DNA from 3 places in the Pseudoalteromonas sp. S558 genome. Region 3 is predicted to be linked to each of the others. Evidence: predicted binding sites of a transcription regulator. Region 3 holds the regulator's gene; each other region holds the start of a gene.
The links. Region 3 encodes sigma-54, which starts transcription at its own class of promoters, with help from an activator protein. Its sites were predicted from a motif close to GTTGGCACGNNNNTNGNNT; they were not measured.

Region 1 (6,859 bases), on a different contig from region 3:
TTGTGGGAAATAGCCATTCATTACGGTTAAATCACGGCCGTTTTCTTGCTCCACGGTAACGCTGATCATACGTTTTTGTGATTCTTCAGTATCTGTGGCAAAACCTTTTAAGACTGATTTTGGCTCTTTTTTGCATAACATAGCTACGCCGTAATGTGCTTTTTGACCATGGTAATACACGTGATACCCCATTTTTTGTACATCTTCTAACGGGAACGCTTCATCATGAACTTTAATTTCTTGTAAGCCAATCACGTCTGGTTGATGTTTATCAATAATAGCTTGTAACTGGTGAAGACGAGCACGCAGACCATTGATGTTAAAAGAAATCACTTTCATTGGATTTACCTTAAAATTAGTTCGATTTAATGCACCAAATTGTATCAGTAAATACGCTTACATAACATGACTGAAATGAGAAAATAGCTGCGCAAATGTTGTGCAATTGGTGTTTAAAGTTTAAACATTGTTAATGTTTTATTAATTTCTAAAATAAATAAAAAATTCAATTGCTATGTAGATTATTGGTCATATAATGCGCGAAATTATTTAGCAACCTCGTTCAAATAGGAACTCTCATGAAAACACAATTAATTCTAGCTGCAGCACTTTTAGTATCAACAACTGTTTCTGCACAAAGTAATTCGTATTTTAGTAAAGACAATAAAATTGAATCTAAATTATGTGTACTAAGTGCAAATGAGGGTTTTACAGCTGCTCGTAAAGTAGCAGCTCAGCATGGTGTGTTTTTATCACGCTTTTCATCAAGCATCTTGTGTAATGGTGAAGATATTCGTGATATAGCTAAAAAAGAAACAGCCAGTAAAGTAACTAAAGCTAAGGTTGAGGTATTTGCTAAAGATGCTCAACAAGAAACACAATTATGCCTTACAGCTTTAAAACAAGGGCTAGCACCAGTTCGTCAAAAGCTAGGTAATGTAGATTCGTTAAAGTGTAATGGGCAAACAGTCACTGAATTTGTTAAGCGTTATCAAAATGCCGCTATTTAATCGCTAAAGACTTAAAAAGTGCTCGGTATTTTTACCGAGCTTTTTTTTGTAAAAATTACAAGGTGTATTGAAAAGTCTGCAGAAATGATGTGATAAAATAGCTCCGTTCGAAGATGTATGACATGCATGCAATTGATTTAATTGCACTTTTTATTTTGGCATTAGACTTGTATTAATTAAACTGACATTTATTAATTACAAGGATACGTCTTATGAAAAAGTTAACATTAGCAGCAACAATTTTAGCATCATTGAGCCTAGCAGCTTGTTCTTCAAATCAAGGTCTTGATAAAATAGGCAGCGATTTTGCAAGTCTGGACAATGACAGCGATGGTTATATTTCAAAAGTAGAAGCAGATGACGATAACATCTGGGAACATTTTTCAAATATTGATACCAATATGGACAATGAAATCAGCCGCAAAGAGTTTAACGCTTACATGCAACTAAATGCAGGTAAAGTTGCGACTGATAGTGATGTGAGCGAGTCGGCATTTAAAGCCGATATTGCTAAATTTGATAAAATTGAAAGTAGTTTTGCAAGTTTAGATAATGACGAAAATGGTTATATTTCAATCGTCGAAGGTAATGATGATGATATTTCAAATCATTTTGGTTATATGGATAAAGATAAAGATAAACGCGTCAGTAAAAGCGAGTTTGTCGGTTATATTCAAAAATACGGCAGCGCCGTAGCTGAAGATGACGCACTTGAGTCACTTAAACGCAGCTAATTTTCGCTGTTAAACTAATCAAGTTAGGAGCCAGTGATTTTCACTGGCTTTTTTGTGCCTTTAATTTAACTATTTGATAGATATATTTTCCTAGTTTGGTGTTGTTCTGTCATAATAGATGGCTGTGTATTTTTATTTGTTAAGAGTGTTTATGGCGGGTCGGCGAATTAGTGATGAGCAATTAGTTGAGATCATTGAAGCGGCGATTTTTGTTGCAGATAAACCGGTTAGTAAGCGTCATCTCAAAGACGTTGTATTAATGGATTTAGCTGTATCTATGGCGCAAATAAATAATGCAATTGATACAATACAAATACATTTTCAAACTCGTGGTATTCGCTTAGTTGAAGTGGGTAGTGGGTATCGTTTTCAGGCATGCAATAGTCTAAGTCCTTGGCTAAACAACCTTTGGCAGGAACGTGCGCCTAAATACTCACGTGCTTTGCTAGAAACATTATCGCTTATTGCTTACAGGCAGCCTATTACACGCGGCGAAATTGAGCAGGTAAGGGGTGTTACTACGGGTTCGAATATTATTAAAACCTTACTCGAAAGAGAATGGGTTAAAGTGGTAGGGCATAAAGAAGTTCCGGGTAAGCCGGCTTTATATGCAACTACTAAACAATTTTTAGATTATTTTTCGTTAACTGGTTTAGACAATTTACCAGCGTTGCCAACAGAGCAGCAAAGTAAGATTAACCAGTTATTAAGTGATCCTTCTGTGAGAGAACCATCCGAATGAGTATACAAGGTGAAAAGTTACAAAAAGTCCTAGCCCGTGCAGGGGTAGGCTCACGACGTGAAATGGAAAAATACATTGATGGAAACCGCGTTAGTGTAAATGGTAAAGTCGCAAAGTTAGGCGACCGTGTTGAAGAGACCGATTTAATTCGCGTTGATGGACACACAGTAAAAATTGAAGAAAAAGCAGATAGAATTTGCCGTGTTATTATGTATAACAAACCAGAAGGTGAGTTAAGCACACGCAAAGATCCTGAAGGTCGCCGTACTGTATTTGATCGACTTCCTCGCATTGATGGCGATCGTTGGATTGCAGTTGGCCGACTTGATGTTAATACGTCCGGTTTAATGCTGTTTACGAATGATGGTGAGCTTGCAAACCGTTTAATGCACCCAAGCTACGAAGTTGAGCGTGAATACTCAGCGCGTGTGTTTGGCGAGGTAACAAACGAAACCCTGAAAAATTTAATGCGTGGTGTTGAGTTAGAAGATGGACCTGCCAAGTTTACTAGCGTAAAGCCTATGGGTGGCGAAGGTGTAAACCGCTGGTTTAACGTAACGTTAAACGAAGGTCGTAACCGTGAAGTTCGTCGTTTATGGCAATCACAGGATGCTGAAGTATCTCGTCTTATTCGTATTCGTTACGGAAAGTTAGAGCTAGACAAGCGCGTACCACAAGGTGGTTGGATAGAGTATGACTTAGAAACAGTTAACTATTTACGTAAAACTGTTAAATTAGGCCGTGAAACACAAACCAAACTTTCAGTTATGCCAGAAAAGCGTAAAGATAAACGCGCTAAAATCAATCAGATCCGTAAAGCAGTTAAAAAACACAATCAACGTGTTAAGCCGACTAAACGTAAATAATCAATTAGTTATTTAATACAAAAAAGCCGCTAATTGCGGCTTTTTTAATGTGCTTTTAAATAACACAGGTCTTAGGCTGAGTTATTTTTTTACCTGAGCGTCTAACGATTGGCCATTAACTTCACTAGAATCATCGCTCATCAGGTATAAATACGTTGGCATAATGCTCTGAGGTGTAGCAAGCGCGTCTCTATCTTCACCTGGATATGCAGCAGCTCGCATTGAAGTACGCGTAGCACCTGGGTTAATACAGTTTACGCGTATGTTTGTTTTACCTACTTCGCATGCCCATGTTTGCATCATACCTTCTACTGCAAATTTCGAAATGGCATAAGGGCCCCAAAATTCACGGCCTTTACGACCAACACCTGATGATGTGAATACGATTGATGCACTTTCAGATTTACGAAGTACAGGAAATAACGCTTTGGTTAACATGGCTTGTGCAGTCACGTTTACTTTCATAATGTTTTCAAACGTTGATGAACAAAAATGTTCAAGTGGGCCGAGCGATCCTAAAATGCCCGCATTGTTAAGTAGCCCATCAAGGCGACCAAATTGAGATTCAATTGTTGCTGCAAGGTCACGGTAGTTTTGTTTTGTAGCACCTTTTAAATCCATAGGCACAATTGCTGGTTTAGGATAACCCGCATTAACAATTTCATCGTAAACACATTCAAGTTTATTAGTTGTTTTCCCTAATAAAATAACAGTCGCGCCGTATTTCGCATAGGTAATTGCCGCGACGCGTCCAATGCCATCACCGGCGCCTGTGATCAAAATAACTTTGTCTTTAAGTGCATTTTCAGTTGCTTGATATGTGTGCATAAAAGTACCAATCTATATAATTTTTCTAATTTTAACATAGCAAAACGTGAAGTAATCGAATTTATTGTAAAATTAGGTGGCGAAAATAGAAACTTTACGTTAAGTTTAACTGGTCTAATGTCTCATTAATAATCTGATTACATTGTTTTAACCTAATACACTGATAAAACACACTATAAAAATAAAATATGTGCGGAGCCAATAATATGAAAAAAATGCTACTTTCACTCTCGGTTACAGCTGCATTAGCAGGTTGTGGCGGTGGAGAAACGCTAAAAGATGTTAAAAATGATACAGCCCCTGTTATTCCTACAGCTACGGTAAAGTTTGATCCTGCAAAGGGAGTTATTTCTGTACCAAATGATTTATTAATGAGTGGTACCCGAGATGGAACCCTTAATATCCCAGATGAGCTTAACTCAGCGGGTGTGTCTATCAATCGTGCCGAATATGCAAATCCACAATTTGCAATAGGTGCACTCGATGGCTGGTCTACGCAAGTTCCTTTTAAGATAGATTTAACGTTTCCACCTTCAATAAGCTTAGATGAAGCATCAGCGGGTACACCAGGCTCAGTTCGTATTTTTGAAGTGATTATGGGTGCAAGTTTAACCGATGAGGAATGTGGTCAAGCCCCAGCGGGGGCGGCATGTAAACTTATTGGTGAACTTACTTTTGGTGTTGACTTCATCACGAAAGCATCGGGTGATGCGGTAGCGATTATCCCTTTAAAACCATTTAAAGCGGGAAGTTCATACATCAATGTATTAACGACTGAACTAAAAGATTCATTAGGGCGCTCAATAGAGCCATCTTCTACTTATGGGTTAGTCAAACAAGAAGTGCCACTCGTTACCGCTGCACAACTTGCGCTGCAAGGTGCAGTTAATAGTTACGAAAATGTAGTGGTAAGCTCAGGTAATATTACTAAAGATGAGATTATTTTTTCTGCTGCAATGACAATGCAATCAGCGGGACCAGTACTTGGTACAATCAAGCAATTGTTAGCGGTAAGTCTACAACAACCAAGCATGCCAACACCTGCTATACAAGTACCAGCTCAACCAATGGTAAATGTTCAAGATGTATTCAAAAACCAAGGGGTAGAGGTTTCTGCTGCTTTTTCAGGTGTTCAATACCAAAAAGGTAGCATCATGTTACCTATGTACTTAGGGACTCCTACTGGCTCAGCGATTAGCGATTTAAACGATACATATTGGCAAGGTATGTGTGACAACGCAGTCGTAGTATCAGGGTATAAAGCACAGGCAGGTGATGCTTTCCCAGCCGAACCAATTAGCGTCAATGATGGCACATGTGCCGCATTAAGTGGTGGCAAACTGCGTGATTTAGGTCTAGATAGCACGCGCCATTTGACCAAATATAATACCATTCCAAAAATGCAAAGCATGGCCAATGTGCCAGTGCAAGTAACTAAGCCTATTTTACCTATAATTAATGGTGTACGTGCACAACTACAGTTACCTGCTATCGAAATGCCTGAAAATGGTTGGCCTGTTGTTATTATGCAACATGGTATCACTACGCAAAAAGAAAGCATGCTGGCGTTAACTGCTCAGCTTTCAATTCAGGGGTTTGCAACGGTCGCTATTGATCACCCTCGACATGGTGAGCGTGGTATTGATGTTGATGGCGATGGAAAAGATGACTTTAATGCGACAACAAACTCAGTACTGAGTTACATGAACTTAAGCTCATTGCTTGTTGCACGTGATAGCTTACGTCAATCAGCTGCCGATTTATTAGGTTTGCGTCTAGGCTTGAACTTTATCAACGATGCGACTATCAATAGTAAAGATGTTACCTACATCGGGCATTCACTAGGGTCTATTGTTGCGCCGGCATTTATTGCTCAAGCTAATAGCCCAATGGCTGAATCGATTGACCCACTGTTCAAGGTTAATACCGTTGCATTAGCAAGCGGCGGCGGTGGCGTTGCTAGTTTCTTACTGGAATCGGGCGCATTTGGCCCATTTGTACAAGGTTCTGTTCTTTTATCTGCAGGCACTACGGAGTCGGCTGAATTTGGAGCATTTACGCAAGGTCCAGCTATCTCTAACTGTGGGGCCGCAGATTATAGTAGAGCCTTTACCTCATGTGCTTTTAAAGAGTATGTTACTGCGCTTACCGTCGCAGGAGAAACAAGTAAGCTTGCAAATATTCAAGGTGTGATGACTAAATTTGCTTTTGCAGCACAGACAACGCTTGATAGCGGTGATCCGACTAATTATGCCGCAGCTGTAAAAACACTCGAAACACCGATTTATATGAATGTTGTTGTGGGCGATGGTGTTAATAATAAAGCGGATCAAGTTATTCCACCGACCACAACGATTAACCCAATTGCAGGCAGCCTTCCGCTAGCAAACTTTATGGGCTTAGAAACGGTAAGTACATCGCAAGCGCTAAGTGCAACGCCTTCTAGCTATTTAGTTAAGTTTACCAAAGGGCACCACGGTTCAATTCTTACACCAGCACCAAATGAAGAAGCCGGTGCTGATGCTCAAGGAAGTGCAGCGGCTAATGCCGAGATGCAGCTACAAGTTGCAACCTACCTCGCCGCTCGCGGTCGTATGTTGGTAGTAACAAACAGCGATGTTGTGACTGATTAATAACCAGCAAAAAAATTAACCTTTCAAAGCCACTGCAAAGTGGCTT
Region 2 (6,859 bases), on a different contig from region 3:
CTGATGTAGAAATGCCAGAAATGGATGGATATACGTTAACCGCAGAAATAAAAGCAGATCCTAAGCTTGCTCCATTGCATGTTATTTTACATACCTCTTTAAGTGGTGTTTTTAACCAAGCAATGATTGAAAAGGTTGGTGCAGATGATTTTATTGCGAAATTCAACCCAGATGAACTAGCTACAGCAGTTAAAAAATGGGTTCATTGTGATTAATCTGAATAGGTGTCATTAACTTGAATAATAAAGATTTGCAGCAAGGTGAATACGATCAATTTCGTTTGTTTTTAGAGCAACAGTGCGGCATTGTTTTAGGCGAAAATAAACAGTACTTAGTTAAAAGTCGGCTCGCCCCGTTAATGGCTCGATTCAATGTAGAATCTTTATCGCAATTAGTTAGTAAGACGCTTGGTCCACATGAGCGTCAACTTCGTGCTGCTGTCGTTGATGCAATGACAACCAACGAAACATTGTGGTTTAGAGATCAATATCCATTTGAGCTTCTTCAAAGTAAGCTGTTCCCAGAATTTAAAGATTTGAAGCGGCCATTAAAAATTTGGTCTGCGGCCAGCTCTTCAGGGCAAGAACCTTATTCTATTGCGATGTCTGTGTCTGAATATCAATCTAAACAGTCCAATGCGTTACGTATGGGGGCTCAAATCATAGGCACTGATATTTCTAATACTATGCTGGATATGTGCAAAAATGGCGAATATGACGCCCTTGCTTTAGCACGAGGGCTTTCAGCTGAACGCCGCAAGAAGTTTTTTAAAGACAGCGGCAATGGCATGGCACAAATAAATGATACGGTTAAAAAACAAGTCAGCTTTAGGCACCTAAACTTACTTGATTCTTATGCGTTAATGGGTAAGTTTGATATTATTTTTTGCCGTAATGTGCTGATTTACTTTGCACCTGAGATAAAAGCTAAAATCATTAAACAATTTGCTCAGGCACTCAATCCAAAAGGCTATCTATTTTTGGGCGCATCGGAGTCGATGACCGGATTGAGTGATGAATTTGATATGGTACGCTGTAATCCTGGAATTATTTACCAAAAGAAAGTTTAATGTTTTCCCCTTCTATAAAATGACACTTTCAGTGTCATTTTTCTTTTAAATACATCCCCTTATAAAAATAGCTTTGTTGCTTTTATATATGGCTTATTTTTTGCTTTATATAAGACAAGTCAATTTTTTGGAGATGGTCATGGCTATCAGTTTTGATAAAGCATTAGGTTTGCATCCGCAAGCGATGTTAATCCGTTCAAAAAGAGCAGAAGTAATTGCAGCCAATATTGCAAATGCTGATACGCCGGGATACAAAGCAAAAGATATCGATTTTGCCACAGCATTAAAAGCGGCAAAATCAAACCAACAAAGCGGCAATACAATGGTTAGAACCAATGCTAAACATATTGCTGGTGGAACTCGTAGTGTCGGTAATTCTGAGTTATTTCGTATGCCAAATCAAACAGATACGGGCGATGGCAACTCTGTTGATATACAAGTGGAACGAAACTTGTATACACAGAATGCTATGGAGTATCAGGCCAGCTTACAGTTTCTAGGTGGCAAATTTAAAGGTCTGAAAAAAGCACTCGGTAGTCAAGGAGCCTAATTATGAGTTTATACAATGTTTTTGATATAGCCGGTTCAGGTATGAGCGCACAGAATGTGCGTTTAAATACCACGGCTAGTAATATCTCTAATGCAAATACGATTAGTTCTTCTCAAGACAAAACGTACCGAGCACGGCAACCTGTGTTTGCAGCTGAGCTGACTAAGGCGTCAGCATCAGTAAGTAATCCGCAGGGATCGGCTGTTGGCGTTAAAGTGTTAGGCGTTGTTGAAAGTAACAAGCCATTACAAATTGAATATAACCCAAACCATCCAAGTGCGGATGAAAATGGCTATATTTATAAACCTAACGTTAATGTTGTTGAGGAGATGGCGAATATGATCTCAGCCTCTCGCTCCTATGAAACAAACGTGCAAGTTGCAGATGCAGCTAAGCAAATGTTAAGTAAAACACTGCTATTGGGCCAGCGGTAAATGAGGGTAGACCATGAGTAACGATATTAATACCTCTACATCCTATACGGACTCTTTGCGTTGGCAGGATACACAGCCGGAAACTGCAAAGAAAAGTGATGCATTAACCCAAGAAGATTTCTTCTCGTTGTTAACGCAGCAGTTGTCGTTTCAAGATCCCAGCAAGCCAGCTGACAATGATCAAATGATTGCGCAAATGACAAATTTTACCATGGCTGAAGGTATCTCAAATCTAAATTCAAAATTTGAGTCTTTGGCAGCTTCAATGACCTCCAACTCGGCGTTGCAGGCATCAACCCTTGTTGGTAAGAAGGCATTAATCGGATCAAGTACATTAGAGCTTAACAGCAGTGGTGAAGCCAAAGGCACAATCGCAGCTGAAAGGCCTGTTAAAGATTTGAAACTCAGTATTACGGATGCGTCAGGACAACTTGTTAGAACTATTGAGTTAGGCACTCAAGCAGCGGGTGGCATACGATTTAACTGGGATGGAAAAAATGAAGCTGGCGAAAGTCTTCCTACGGGAGAATATAGCATAAAAGCTGAAGGGAGTATGGGGGAGGAGTTTACTAGCTTGCCTATAGCCTCATATAAAAACATTGAGAGCGTAAGTATTAATGGTGCTAATGGCATTATTCTTAACACCAAAGAAGGTGCGATTAAGCTGACTGATGTCGCAGAAATTGCATAAAGTATTTAAAGTATATTTCTAGCCTAAGGCTAAATATTAATAGTTTAGAGGTCAATTATGAGCTTCAATATTGCGTTAACTGGCATCGCTGCCGCACAAAAAGATTTGGATGTTACTGCTAATAACATTGCTAATGTAAATACCACTGGCTTTAAAGAGTCTCGCGCTGAATTTGCTGATGTTTATGCATCGTCAGTGTTTACTTCAGGTAAAACTAAAGCTGGGGATGGTGTGCAAACAACATCGGTATCTCAACAATTTCACCAAGGTTCAACTTTAGGTACGAAAAATTCGCTCGACCTTGCTATTGGTGGTGATGGATACTTTGCGCTTAGTTCAGAGCTTGGCTCACAAGATCAAACCTTTACTCGTGCTGGTGCATTTAAATTAAATAAAGATAATTTTATCGTTGATTCACAGGGTAATTTTTTACAAGGTTTCCCTGTTGATGCAGTCAGTGGCGATGCAACATCGGTGAGCTTAAGTACCTCTACAGCAATCCAGATCCCTGACTCATCTGGTTCACCGCGTGCTACAACAAATGTGTATTCATCGTTTAGATTGGACTCAACCAAAGCGCCACCATCAATTACGCCATTTGACCCAACTCAAACGGGGTCATTTACTCACTCTACCTCAACGAACGTGTACGATTCGTTAGGTGAAGCACATACAATGCAATTGTATTTTGTGAAAACAGACTCGACTGTTACAGGTAATGCTAACGAATGGCAAACCTTTGCCACATTAGACGGTCAACCATTTAACCCAGATGGTAGTGCACAACCTACAGCGCCGTATAACCCAATTTCAACATTCCAGTTTGATGCTAATGGCATACCACTTAATACCAATGGTGCATTAAATACAGGAAATACATTCAACCCAGTCACGTTAACTGGTGCAAATATATCAGGACTTTTGAGTAATGGCGCAAGCTTTCCTAATGATGTAACAATAAATTGGCGTGACGAAGCTGGTACATCTTCAAAAATACCAACACAGCATGCAGGGGCTTTTGAAAATAAAGTATTAGATCAAGATGGTGCCGCAGTAGGTCGATTAGCGAATATTGATATTGGCGTAGATGGAAAAATTGTTGCTTCTTACAGTAATGGCGACTCTACCTATTTAGGGCAAGTCGCATTAACTCGTTTTTCTAATTCTCAAGGCCTACAACAAGTCGGAAATACTTCTTGGAAGAAAAGTTTAACTTCTGGTGAGCCGATAGCCGGTGAAGCTAATTCAGGTGCATTTGGCAAAATTAACTCATCAGCATTAGAGCAATCAAATGTTAATTTAACAAATGAGCTTGTTGATTTAATTAGTGCACAACGTAACTTCCAAGCCAATTCACGTGCGCTGGAAGTGAATTCAACACTACAGCAAGCCATTTTACAGATACGATAATTTAAATTTTTATCGACTAAATACTAGGCTGCCTTGTTGCAGCCTTTTTTATTATCTGGAGTTAGAATAATAGGATATAAAAATCATCTATTTCGACAGCGGTTTTTTATCATTATTAGACAGAAAATTAGCTTAAGTGGTGTCACCATTTTTATTTTTAATACAGGGTGATTGCATCAAAATAGCTGCCTTTAGCTTGATATAACTACCATTATTTCCCTCAAAACGCGTCAATTTCAATTTCATACTTCTTTGGCATCTATTTTGCATTTACTTAATTAGAGATTTTTTATGTGAGTCGATGTTATGGACAAAATGGTCTACATTGCGGCGTCTGGTGCAAAACAAAGCCTGCAAGGGTTAGCACTTAAAGCCAATAATTTGGCGAATGCTAATACAACTGGGTTTAAATCCGATTTTGCACAAGCGCGTTCTATGCAAGCGTTTGGTGAGGGTTTACCAACGCGTGTATTTTCAATGCAAGAACGTCCTGGTTCAAACATGGCATCGGGCGGTATTATTCAAACCGGTCGTGACTTAGATATCGCAATGAGTGATAACGCTTGGCTTAGTGTGCAAGATGCATCAGGAAATGAGGCATATACAAAAGTAGGTACGCTCAACATCACAGCCGAAGGCATGCTAGTTACAAGCGGTGGTCGTCAAGTTATTGGCGAAGGTGGTCCCGTTATATTACCAGTGCCAATTGAAAAAATTGCATTTAGTGAAGACGGTGCAATTCAAGTTCGTCCGCAAGGCGCACCCGCTACTTTTTTAGAAGAGATAGGTAGACTTAAAGTAGTCGAAGCAAATAACGCACAGCTTGAAAAAGGCAATGATGGTTTATTTAGACCAAAGCCAGATCAAACTGTTGAGACGTCTGCCAATGTAAAAGTATTGAGTGGTAGCTTAGAGATGTCGAATGTGAATCCAGTTCACGAAATGGTCGATATGATCAGCCATCAACGCCAATTTGAATTACAAGTGAAACTAATGAAAACAGCTGAACAAATTGACGAACGTCAAGATCAGTTATTACGCATAGTTTAGCTTTAAAGTGAGGACATTATTATGAATCCAGCATTGTGGATAAGTAAAACAGGGCTTGATGCTCAACAAACTGATATTTCGGTTATTTCAAATAACTTAGCCAACGCAAGTACTGTTGGTTATAAAAAGAGCCGCGCAATTTTTGAAGATTTACTCTATCAAAATATTAATCAACCAGGTGGACGTTCGTCGCAAGACACTGAAATGCCGTCTGGTTTAATGCTTGGCGCTGGTGCGAAAGTGGTTGCTAACCAAAAGAACTTCTCACAAGGCAACATGCTAACTACTGAAAACTCATTAGATTGGATGATTTCAGGTCCTGGCTTTTTTGAAGTACTGCAACCAGATGGCAATATTGCTTATTCGCGCAATGGACAATTTACAACTGACGGTAACGGACGAATTGTAACCTCGGGTGCGGGTTATGTTGTTCAGCCAGAAATGAATGTGCCAGATGACGCAAAGTCGATAACTATATCTCAAGATGGTGAAGTGTCAGTAAAGGTTGGAGGGCAAGCCGAAAACGTTGTTATTGGTCAGCTGACGATTAGTGACTTTATCAATCCATCTGGTCTAGAGCCTGTAGGGCAAAACTTATATACCGAAACGGCAGTAAGTGGTGCGCCTGTACAAGGCAATCCGGGTGTTGAGGGTTTAGGTACGATTATTCAAGGCTCACTTGAAACGTCAAACGTCAATGTAACCGAAGAATTAGTAAACCTAATTGAAACGCAGAGAATTTATGAAATGAACTCAAAAGTAATTTCAGCAGTTGATGAAATGATGAGTTATATCAATCAGCAATTATAAGGTTTAAGGGGCAGTTTATGCGTAATATCATGCTATTTACAGCAGGCACTTTGCTTTTAAGTGGCTGTATATCAACACCTAATAGTGAGGTGGTTCAAGACGACCCTTACTACGCACCAATGTACCCAGAACCTAATTTAGAGCCTGTTGTAGCAACGGGATCGTTGTTTAATGTAAACGTATCTAACGACTTGTATGCAGATAGAAAAGCACTGCGCACTGGCGATATTATTACAGTTAAACTACAAGAATCGACTCAAGCAACAAAAGCTGCAAAAACAGAAACAGATAAAGAAACCGATGCAAGCCTTGACCCTGTTGTTGGCTTAGGGGGCTTACCGGTTAATATTGGCGGTGACAGCATTCAATTTGGTATTGGCAGCGATTCTTCTTTTAAAGGTGATTCAAAATCCAACCAGTCAAACAGCTTGGTTGGCGATATATCTGTAAACGTAATGCGTGTTTTACCAAACGGAAATTTAGTTATCCGTGGTGAAAAATGGTTAACGCTGAATACTGGTGAAGAGTTTATTCGTCTAGAAGGTTTAGTCCGCCCGCAAGATGTAACCTCAGATAACACCGTAGAATCAAACCGAATTGCTAATGCACGTATTCAGTATTCGGGTAAAGGGCAAACGCAAGAAGCGCAAACAGCCGGTTGGCTAACGCGCTTTTTCACAAGCTCACTCTTTCCTTTTTAGAGGACATTCAATATGAATGGATTTAAATTTTTCTGTTTAATCGTTTTATTCGCAAGCCAATTTTCGGCAAATGCAGAACGTATTAAAGATATCTCTATGGTGGAAGGTGTGCGCTCTAACCAATTAGTTGGTTATGGTTTAGTG
Region 3 (6,859 bases):
GCTCTGCATCAGGGCCTTCACATACTACCTTAACTTCTTTACCTTGGCTGCTTTCAAGTAGCATTAATGCGAGTACGCTATCACCCGCTGCTTCTTTTTCGTCTTGGAACAAGGTTATCGAAGCGTCAAACTTTACGGCTAATTGAGCTAATACAGTTGCAGCTCTAGCATGTAGCCCTAATTTGTTTTGTATTAAAAAGGTATCTTCTAAGCGCATACGTTACCCTACCTAAGCTGAACTGATTATTATTTTATGTGAAAATTATTTCTCTTGTTCTCGGTGGCGAATTTTTACATTGGGGTGTGTCATCGCAAAGCTTTCACCAATTGTTTGTGCTAAATACACTGAGCGATGTTGCCCACCAGTGCAGCCAATAGCAATCGTTAGGTAACTGCGGTTATTTCGTTCTAAATGCGGTAACCATGTTTGTACAAAAGTTTGAATTTGCCATGTGAACTTTTGCACTATGCTATGACTCGCTAAATAATCTTTAACAGGTTGATCTAAGCCATTTAACGGTTTTAACTCAGGCTCCCAGTGAGGGTTTGGCAAGAAGCGTGCATCAAATACATAATCTGCTTCTTTAGGGATGCCGTGTTTAAAACCAAACGATTCAAACGTGACAATAAGCTGCTTGTCTTTTTTTCCTAATATTTTTTCACGAATAGATTCAGCAAGTTGATGGACACTTAAGTCACTTGTGTCAATCATATAATCGGCTCGAGTGGTTAGCACATCAAGTAATTCTTTTTCTTTTTTGATTGCCAAATCAAGCGGCAGTGAGTCAACCGATAGGGGATGTAAGCGGCGTGTTTCAGAGAAACGTTTTATCAGTGTTTGATCTTCGCTGTCTAAATAAAATAAGGTAGGCTTTGCAAAACCGGGTAAGTATTCAAGAATATCATTAAACTGTTCTTGTTCCTTAGGAAGGTTTCGTACATCAATGCTCACTGCGATTTTATCGTAGTTATCAGAAACGCTGCGTACCAAAGAAGGTAACAGATTTAACGGAATGTTATCTACGCAATAATAACCTAAGTCTTCAACAACGCGTAAAGCAACCGACTTTCCAGAACCCGATCGGCCACTTATGATAATTAACTCCATTTATCACCCTTTATATTAATCACGATTGCTTAACAATAACTTGATACAGTTCGGTATCCGTTTTTGCACTGCGCAATTGCTTACAAAATTCTTTGTCGTTAAGTTTATCAGCAATGGTTGCGAGAGTCTTTAAGTGCTGCTGGTTATCACCATCTGGTACTATGAGTGCAACAAAAATATCAACGGGACGATTATCAATTGCATCAAAGCTAATAGGTGTTTCACTAACGAGTACTAAGGCTAAGGGCTCTTGTGCACCGCTCATTCGCCCGTGAGGGATCGCTATGCCTCTACCTATACCAGTACTGCCTAGCTTTTCTCTACTTAGTAAAGCGCTAAGAATATCTTGTTGAGAAAGGTACGGAAGCTTATCGTGAGCAAGTTCGCTGATAAACTCTAAAATTCTTTTTTTGCTATTAAAAAGGACCGCAGCTTTGCTGCAGTCCTGGCATATAAGTGAGCTTAATTTCATCATATTAGTGTCGAGCAAGCTTCTCTTTGTGTTTAATTACTTGGCGATCGAGCTTATCAATCAGCGAATCGATGGCAGCGTACATGTCTTGATGCTCAGTTGAGGCAAATAACTCAGCACCACTAACATGTATTGTTGCCTCTGCTTTTTGGCTTAGTTTTTCTACATCAAGAATGACATGAACATTATTAATATGATCAGAGTGTCTTTCTAGCTTCGCAAATTTGGTATTTATATAGTCTCTTAGTGAATCAGTTAATTCTACGTGACGACCAGTTAAGTTTAGTTGCATAAGCATTACCCTCTTTGTTTTGCGTCTTAAATCAGACTTTTTCGCTGATTTGACGGTGGAATAGCCAGAGATTCGCGATATTTTGCGATTGTACGTCTCGCTACTTTAATTCCTTGCTCAGCCAATATATCCGCTATTTTGCTATCACTCAATGGTTTTGCTGAGTTTTCTGCAGCGATTAATTTTCTGATAAGTGCACGTATTGCTGTAGATGAGCATTCACCGCCATTTTCGGTACTTACATGACTTGAGAAAAAGTATTTAAGCTCAAATATACCCCGAGGTGTATGCATATACTTTTGAGTGGTTACACGCGAAATAGTTGATTCGTGCATTTCCACCATTTCAGCAACATCATTTAAAACCATAGGTTTCATGGCCTCAGGACCATGTTCAAAAAAGCCTTGCTGCTGCTTAACAATGCAGTTAGTTACTTTTAATAATGTATCGTTTCTACTTTCTAAGCTTTTAATAAACCATTTAGCTTCTTGTAAATGCGAGCGTATAAACTGGCTATCACCGCTTGATTTAACCGTGCGAGACATCGCAGCATATTGGCTGTTTACGCGAATTTTTGGCATGCTATCTGGATTTAGTTCAACAACCCAGCGGCCTTTAATTTTTTTCACTGACACATCAGGAATTACATACTCAGACTCTTCCCTAACAATCGTATCTGCAGGCTTTGGGTTTAGCGTATGAATGAGTGTCATTACTTCTTTAAGCTCTTCTTCTTTGAGCTTCGTTTTTTTCATTAATGTACGATAGTCGCGAGCTGCTAATAAGTCTATGTGCTCGGTTAAAATCATTTTTGTTTCATTAATATAGGGTGTTTCTTTATCAAACTGGTTAAGTTGAATGCACAAACACTCTTGTAAACTACGCGCTGCTATACCTACAGGATCAAATAATTGAATGCGTTTTAAAACAGCTTCTATTTCATCAAGTTCAACTTCATTATCATCTTCGTTTTCTTGGTTGAAGCTTTCGAGAATCTCTTCACAACTCAGTGTTAAAATGCCTGAATCATCTACTGCTTCTACAATAGCAATCGCAATCGCTTCATCAGTAGGGCTAAATGGCGTTAGTTGAAGTTGCCACATTAAATACTCGTGGAGCGTTTCCGTAGAGGCACCTTGGTATATAGACTCGTCTTCAGGCATTGGACCTGATGAGGAGGCTGGAGCTGCACTCATGTACTCGTCCCAGCTAACATCCATCGCCATGTCGTCACTTACCGTATCTTTAGCAAGTGCTTCGCCGCTGTCTTGTTCGTATTCGCTTGGAGCATCGTCGGCAGATGCGCTAACTGTTATATCATCGGTGTCTGCTTTTTGTTCATTTTTACCTGCAGCGTCTTCAGAATAGTCTTGTTCCTCAACCTCTAAAAGTGGGTTGCTGTCGAGCGCTTCTTGTATTTCTTGCTGGAGATCCAATGTACTGAGTTGCAACAAACGAATAGCTTGTTGCAATTGTGGAGTCATTGTAAGTTGCTGGCCCATGCGCAGCTGTAGTGATTGCCTCATGTATCTCTAACAATCCTTTTATGTTGTTATAATTAATACTAGCAGATGCTTAAAGACATGGCGTAAATGTTACAGCCTAAATTGCTCGCCTAAGTAAACATCGCGTACTGTTTTGTCATTTAATACGTGTTCTGGAGTACCTGATGCAATCAGCTCTCCATGAGAAACAATGTAGGCTTTTTCGCAAACATCAAGGGTTTCTCTTACGTTATGATCGGTAATTAACACACCAATCCCACGATTTTTAAGATGTTCTATGATTTTTTTTATATCAAGTACAGAGATTGGGTCAACGCCCGCAAACGGTTCATCTAATAATATAAACTTGGGATTAGCCGCTAATGCGCGGGCTATCTCTACGCGGCGACGTTCACCACCCGATAACGCCATACCTTGGCTGTCACGGATATGTTGAATATTAAATTCGTCTAATAAATTATTTAGTGTATCTTCTCTTTGCTGCTTCTTAAGCTCTTTACGTGTTTCTAAAATTGCCATTAAGTTTTGATAAACAGTTAGCTTTCTAAAAATTGAAGACTCTTGTGGTAAGTAGCCTATGCCTAATCTAGCACGACTGTGCATAGGTAAAAGAGTAATATCGTTATCGTCGATAGATATTTTTCCTTTATCGCTAGGTACTAAGCCCACAATCATATAAAACGTGGTGGTTTTACCAGCGCCGTTTGGGCCAAGTAAGCCAACAATACTGCCAGCTTTAACTTCAAGGCCGACGTTTTTTACAACTTCACGGCCTTTATAGCTTTTGGCTAATAGTTCTGCTTTTAATGTGCTCATGGTTGGCCTTTATCGCTTGTTTTACTTTTTTTAGCTTCAATAGGCACTAAAATTGTGTGAACGCGATCCGTTGAATTTTCATCTTTTTCAGCGCTAATTAATTGCTGTTCTATGTCGTAAGTAATACTTTTTGCATTTATTTTTTGCCCAGCTTGCGATACTTGCGCATTACCAACAAGCGTTAAAAAACGCTTAGATACATCGTAACGCACTTCATCAGCACTTGCGCTCATAGTCGTGCCGTCGGGTTGTTTTTCTTCAAAATGTGCCGGACTGCCTGTGGCAATTAATAGCTGCTTATTATCACCGAGCTCTTCGCGTTTGTGTACTTCTAAGCGGTCGGCGGTAATGCGGCGATTTCCGTGAATAATTTCAACGTTTTTCTCGAAAATACCCACATTGGCTTTTAATTGGCCTTCTTGTTTATCGGCACTTATTGAGATTTGGTTGGCAGCCGGTTGATTCGACTGCTCTGCTGCATTACTGTTAAATGCTAATAAAAACGTTGGGATAATAAGTATTTTTGAAAATTTATTGGTCATAATATATGGTTCGCGTATGGTTAATAAGTTTTATCACTTCGGTTTTTAGATCGGCTTCAAGGCCTTTACCAGTGATCTTTAAATTAGGTCCAGTTACAACTACAGGTTGCTCTGAGCGCATTGTCAGTAGCTTTATATCTACTTGAATATTATCGGCATCGATTTTTTCTATCATTGCTTTATCGGTTAGATTTTTAGCGACAACATTACCTTCTAAAATTAATTGTTTACCTTCGTACAGGGTTGCTTCATCAGCATTAATGCGCCAAGCCTGTTTTTCGTTATATAAAGTAAAAATAGGTTTTTCAAAAAAGGTAAAACCTAATTGTTGATATAACTCCATTTTGGCAGCAGTCACTTTGTGACTTATTTTGCCCTGCTCATCATACGCAGTTTGTTTTAGTTCTATTGCAGTATAATCAGGCTCAGCTATAACCTCAGATGCGCTCTGTGTAGTAATGTTTGTTTGCGTAAAATAAGGGTACCAAAGCCAAACCATACAGCTGATGAATAAAACGCTTAATATTATGCGCGCTATATTCATGAACTTGTACCTTGTGTGGTCAGTGGGTGCCCATTTTCTAGCATTAATAAGTCTGTAAGCTCTCTTACTGCACCGAAGCCGCCAGACATTTGTGTGGTGTAGTGTGACAGGCGCTTAATTAGCGGGTGAGCATCGTTAACAGCGACTGCAAAGCCAACTAATTCCATCACTGGCATGTCAGGACCATCATCACCAATATAAGCAATTTGTTCATCCGTTAGATCAAGTTTATGTTTTAGTTCTTCATAAGCAACGAGTTTATTTTCTTGACCTTGGTAGATGTGTTGTATGGTCAAGCTACTCATACGGTTTTGTACAATTTGCGAGTGACGTCCAGTAATAACCGCAACGTTAAAGCCGCTATTAATGAGCGCTTTTATACCAAACCCATCTTTAGTATTAAATGCTTTTAGTTCTTCACCTTGGTTGCCTAAGTAAATACGCCCATCAGAAAATACACCATCAATATCGCAAATAAGCAATTTTACTTTTTTAGCACGTGCTTTAGCATCATCGCTTAGCGGTTGATAGAGTTCTTCAAATTGCATTTATAATACTCCTGCTTTCAATAAGTCTTGCATATTTAGTGCACCGATAGGCTGGTTTTGCTCATTGACAATAATTAAACCATTAATACGTTTATGTTCCATAATATTAAGTGCTTCGGCAGCCAGCATGTCTTGGGTTGCGGTCGTACATGATTTAGTCATTACTTCGCTAATTTGCGTGGTATGAATATCAACTCGTTGCTCTAAAATGCGACGTAAATCGCCATCAGTAAATAGTCCCGTTAACTGTTGGTTTTCATCAACAATAGAGGTCATTCCTAAACCTTTAGCTGACATTTCAATCAGTGCGTCTTTTACTGTTTGTGAAATATTAATAATAGGCGTGTTTGCGCCGCCGTGCATAACATCTTTCAAAGTAAGTAATAAGCGTTTGCCCAAGCTGCCACCTGGATGTGAAAGTGCAAAGTCATCGGCAGTAAATCCACGGGCTTCTAAAAGGGCGACAGCTATTGCATCGCCCATAGCAAGTGTTGCTGTGGTACTTGCTGTTGGTGCGAGGCCTAACGGGCAGGCTTCTTGTTCTACTTTTATGCATACGTGTACGTTTGCAAGTGTTGCCATGGTTGACTTTTCATTACCCGTCATCGCTATCATTTTTGCGCCAAGGCGTTTTAACACGGGAATAATATTTAAAACTTCGCTAGTCTCACCTGAGTTGGAAAGAAGCATTACCACATCATTTTTAGTGATCATTCCTAAGTCCCCGTGGCTTGCTTCACCAGGGTGTACAAAAAAAGCGGGACTACCAGTACTGGCTAGTGTGGCTGCTATTTTATTGCCAATATGACCGGATTTACCCATGCCAATAACAATAGTGCGACCTTTACAATCGTATATTAATTGACAAGCTTGATGAAAGTTTTCATCTACATATTGTGCAATATCACTCAGTGCTTGGCGCTCTATGTTTAAAACGCGAAGGCCTTGTTCAATAAAGTTTAGCGCTGCCATTATTTACCCTACTTGACTGAAAATATATCCTTGATAGCCCAAAAATGCGATTAACAATAG

Region 1: the regulator sigma-54 is predicted to act here: its motif matches at 1,165-1,183, upstream of CWB66_RS15645 (EF-hand domain-containing protein).
Region 2: the regulator sigma-54 is predicted to act here: its motif matches at 4,406-4,424, upstream of CWB66_RS17730 (flagellar basal body rod protein FlgF).

Annotation. Positions count from the first base shown of each region.
Region 1 is NZ_PNDU01000240.1:6,310-13,168, forward strand. It holds gene xthA (exodeoxyribonuclease III) at 1-339, opposite strand, end outside; gene CWB66_RS15640 (exonuclease III) at 579-1,010, shown strand; gene CWB66_RS15645 (EF-hand domain-containing protein) at 1,223-1,744, shown strand; gene scpB (SMC-Scp complex subunit ScpB) at 1,896-2,486, shown strand; gene rluB (23S rRNA pseudouridine(2605) synthase RluB) at 2,483-3,352, shown strand; gene CWB66_RS15660 (YciK family oxidoreductase) at 3,434-4,180, opposite strand; gene CWB66_RS15665 (VolA/Pla-1 family phospholipase) at 4,387-6,813, shown strand.
Region 2 is NZ_PNDU01000305.1:1,107-7,965, reverse strand. It holds gene CWB66_RS17760 (chemotaxis protein CheV) at 1-215, shown strand, start outside; gene CWB66_RS17755 (CheR family methyltransferase) at 236-1,069, shown strand; gene flgB (flagellar basal body rod protein FlgB) at 1,209-1,619, shown strand; gene flgC (flagellar basal body rod protein FlgC) at 1,622-2,053, shown strand; gene CWB66_RS17740 (flagellar hook assembly protein FlgD) at 2,067-2,744, shown strand; gene flgE (flagellar hook protein FlgE) at 2,802-4,154, shown strand; gene CWB66_RS17730 (flagellar basal body rod protein FlgF) at 4,461-5,204, shown strand; gene flgG (flagellar basal-body rod protein FlgG) at 5,226-6,014, shown strand; gene flgH (flagellar basal body L-ring protein FlgH) at 6,032-6,715, shown strand; gene CWB66_RS17715 (flagellar basal body P-ring protein FlgI) at 6,728-6,859, shown strand, end outside.
Region 3 is NZ_PNDU01000077.1:60,922-67,780, reverse strand. It holds gene CWB66_RS06255 (HPr family phosphocarrier protein) at 1-217, opposite strand, end outside; gene rapZ (RNase adapter RapZ) at 263-1,108, opposite strand; gene ptsN (PTS IIA-like nitrogen regulatory protein PtsN) at 1,128-1,580, opposite strand; gene hpf (ribosome hibernation promoting factor) at 1,585-1,872, opposite strand; gene CWB66_RS06235 (RNA polymerase factor sigma-54) at 1,899-3,398, opposite strand; gene lptB (LPS export ABC transporter ATP-binding protein) at 3,468-4,193, opposite strand; gene lptA (lipopolysaccharide transport periplasmic protein LptA) at 4,190-4,735, opposite strand; gene lptC (LPS export ABC transporter periplasmic protein LptC) at 4,725-5,279, opposite strand; gene kdsC (3-deoxy-manno-octulosonate-8-phosphatase KdsC) at 5,276-5,827, opposite strand; gene CWB66_RS06210 (KpsF/GutQ family sugar-phosphate isomerase) at 5,828-6,799, opposite strand; gene CWB66_RS06205 (calcium/sodium antiporter) at 6,803-6,859, opposite strand, start outside.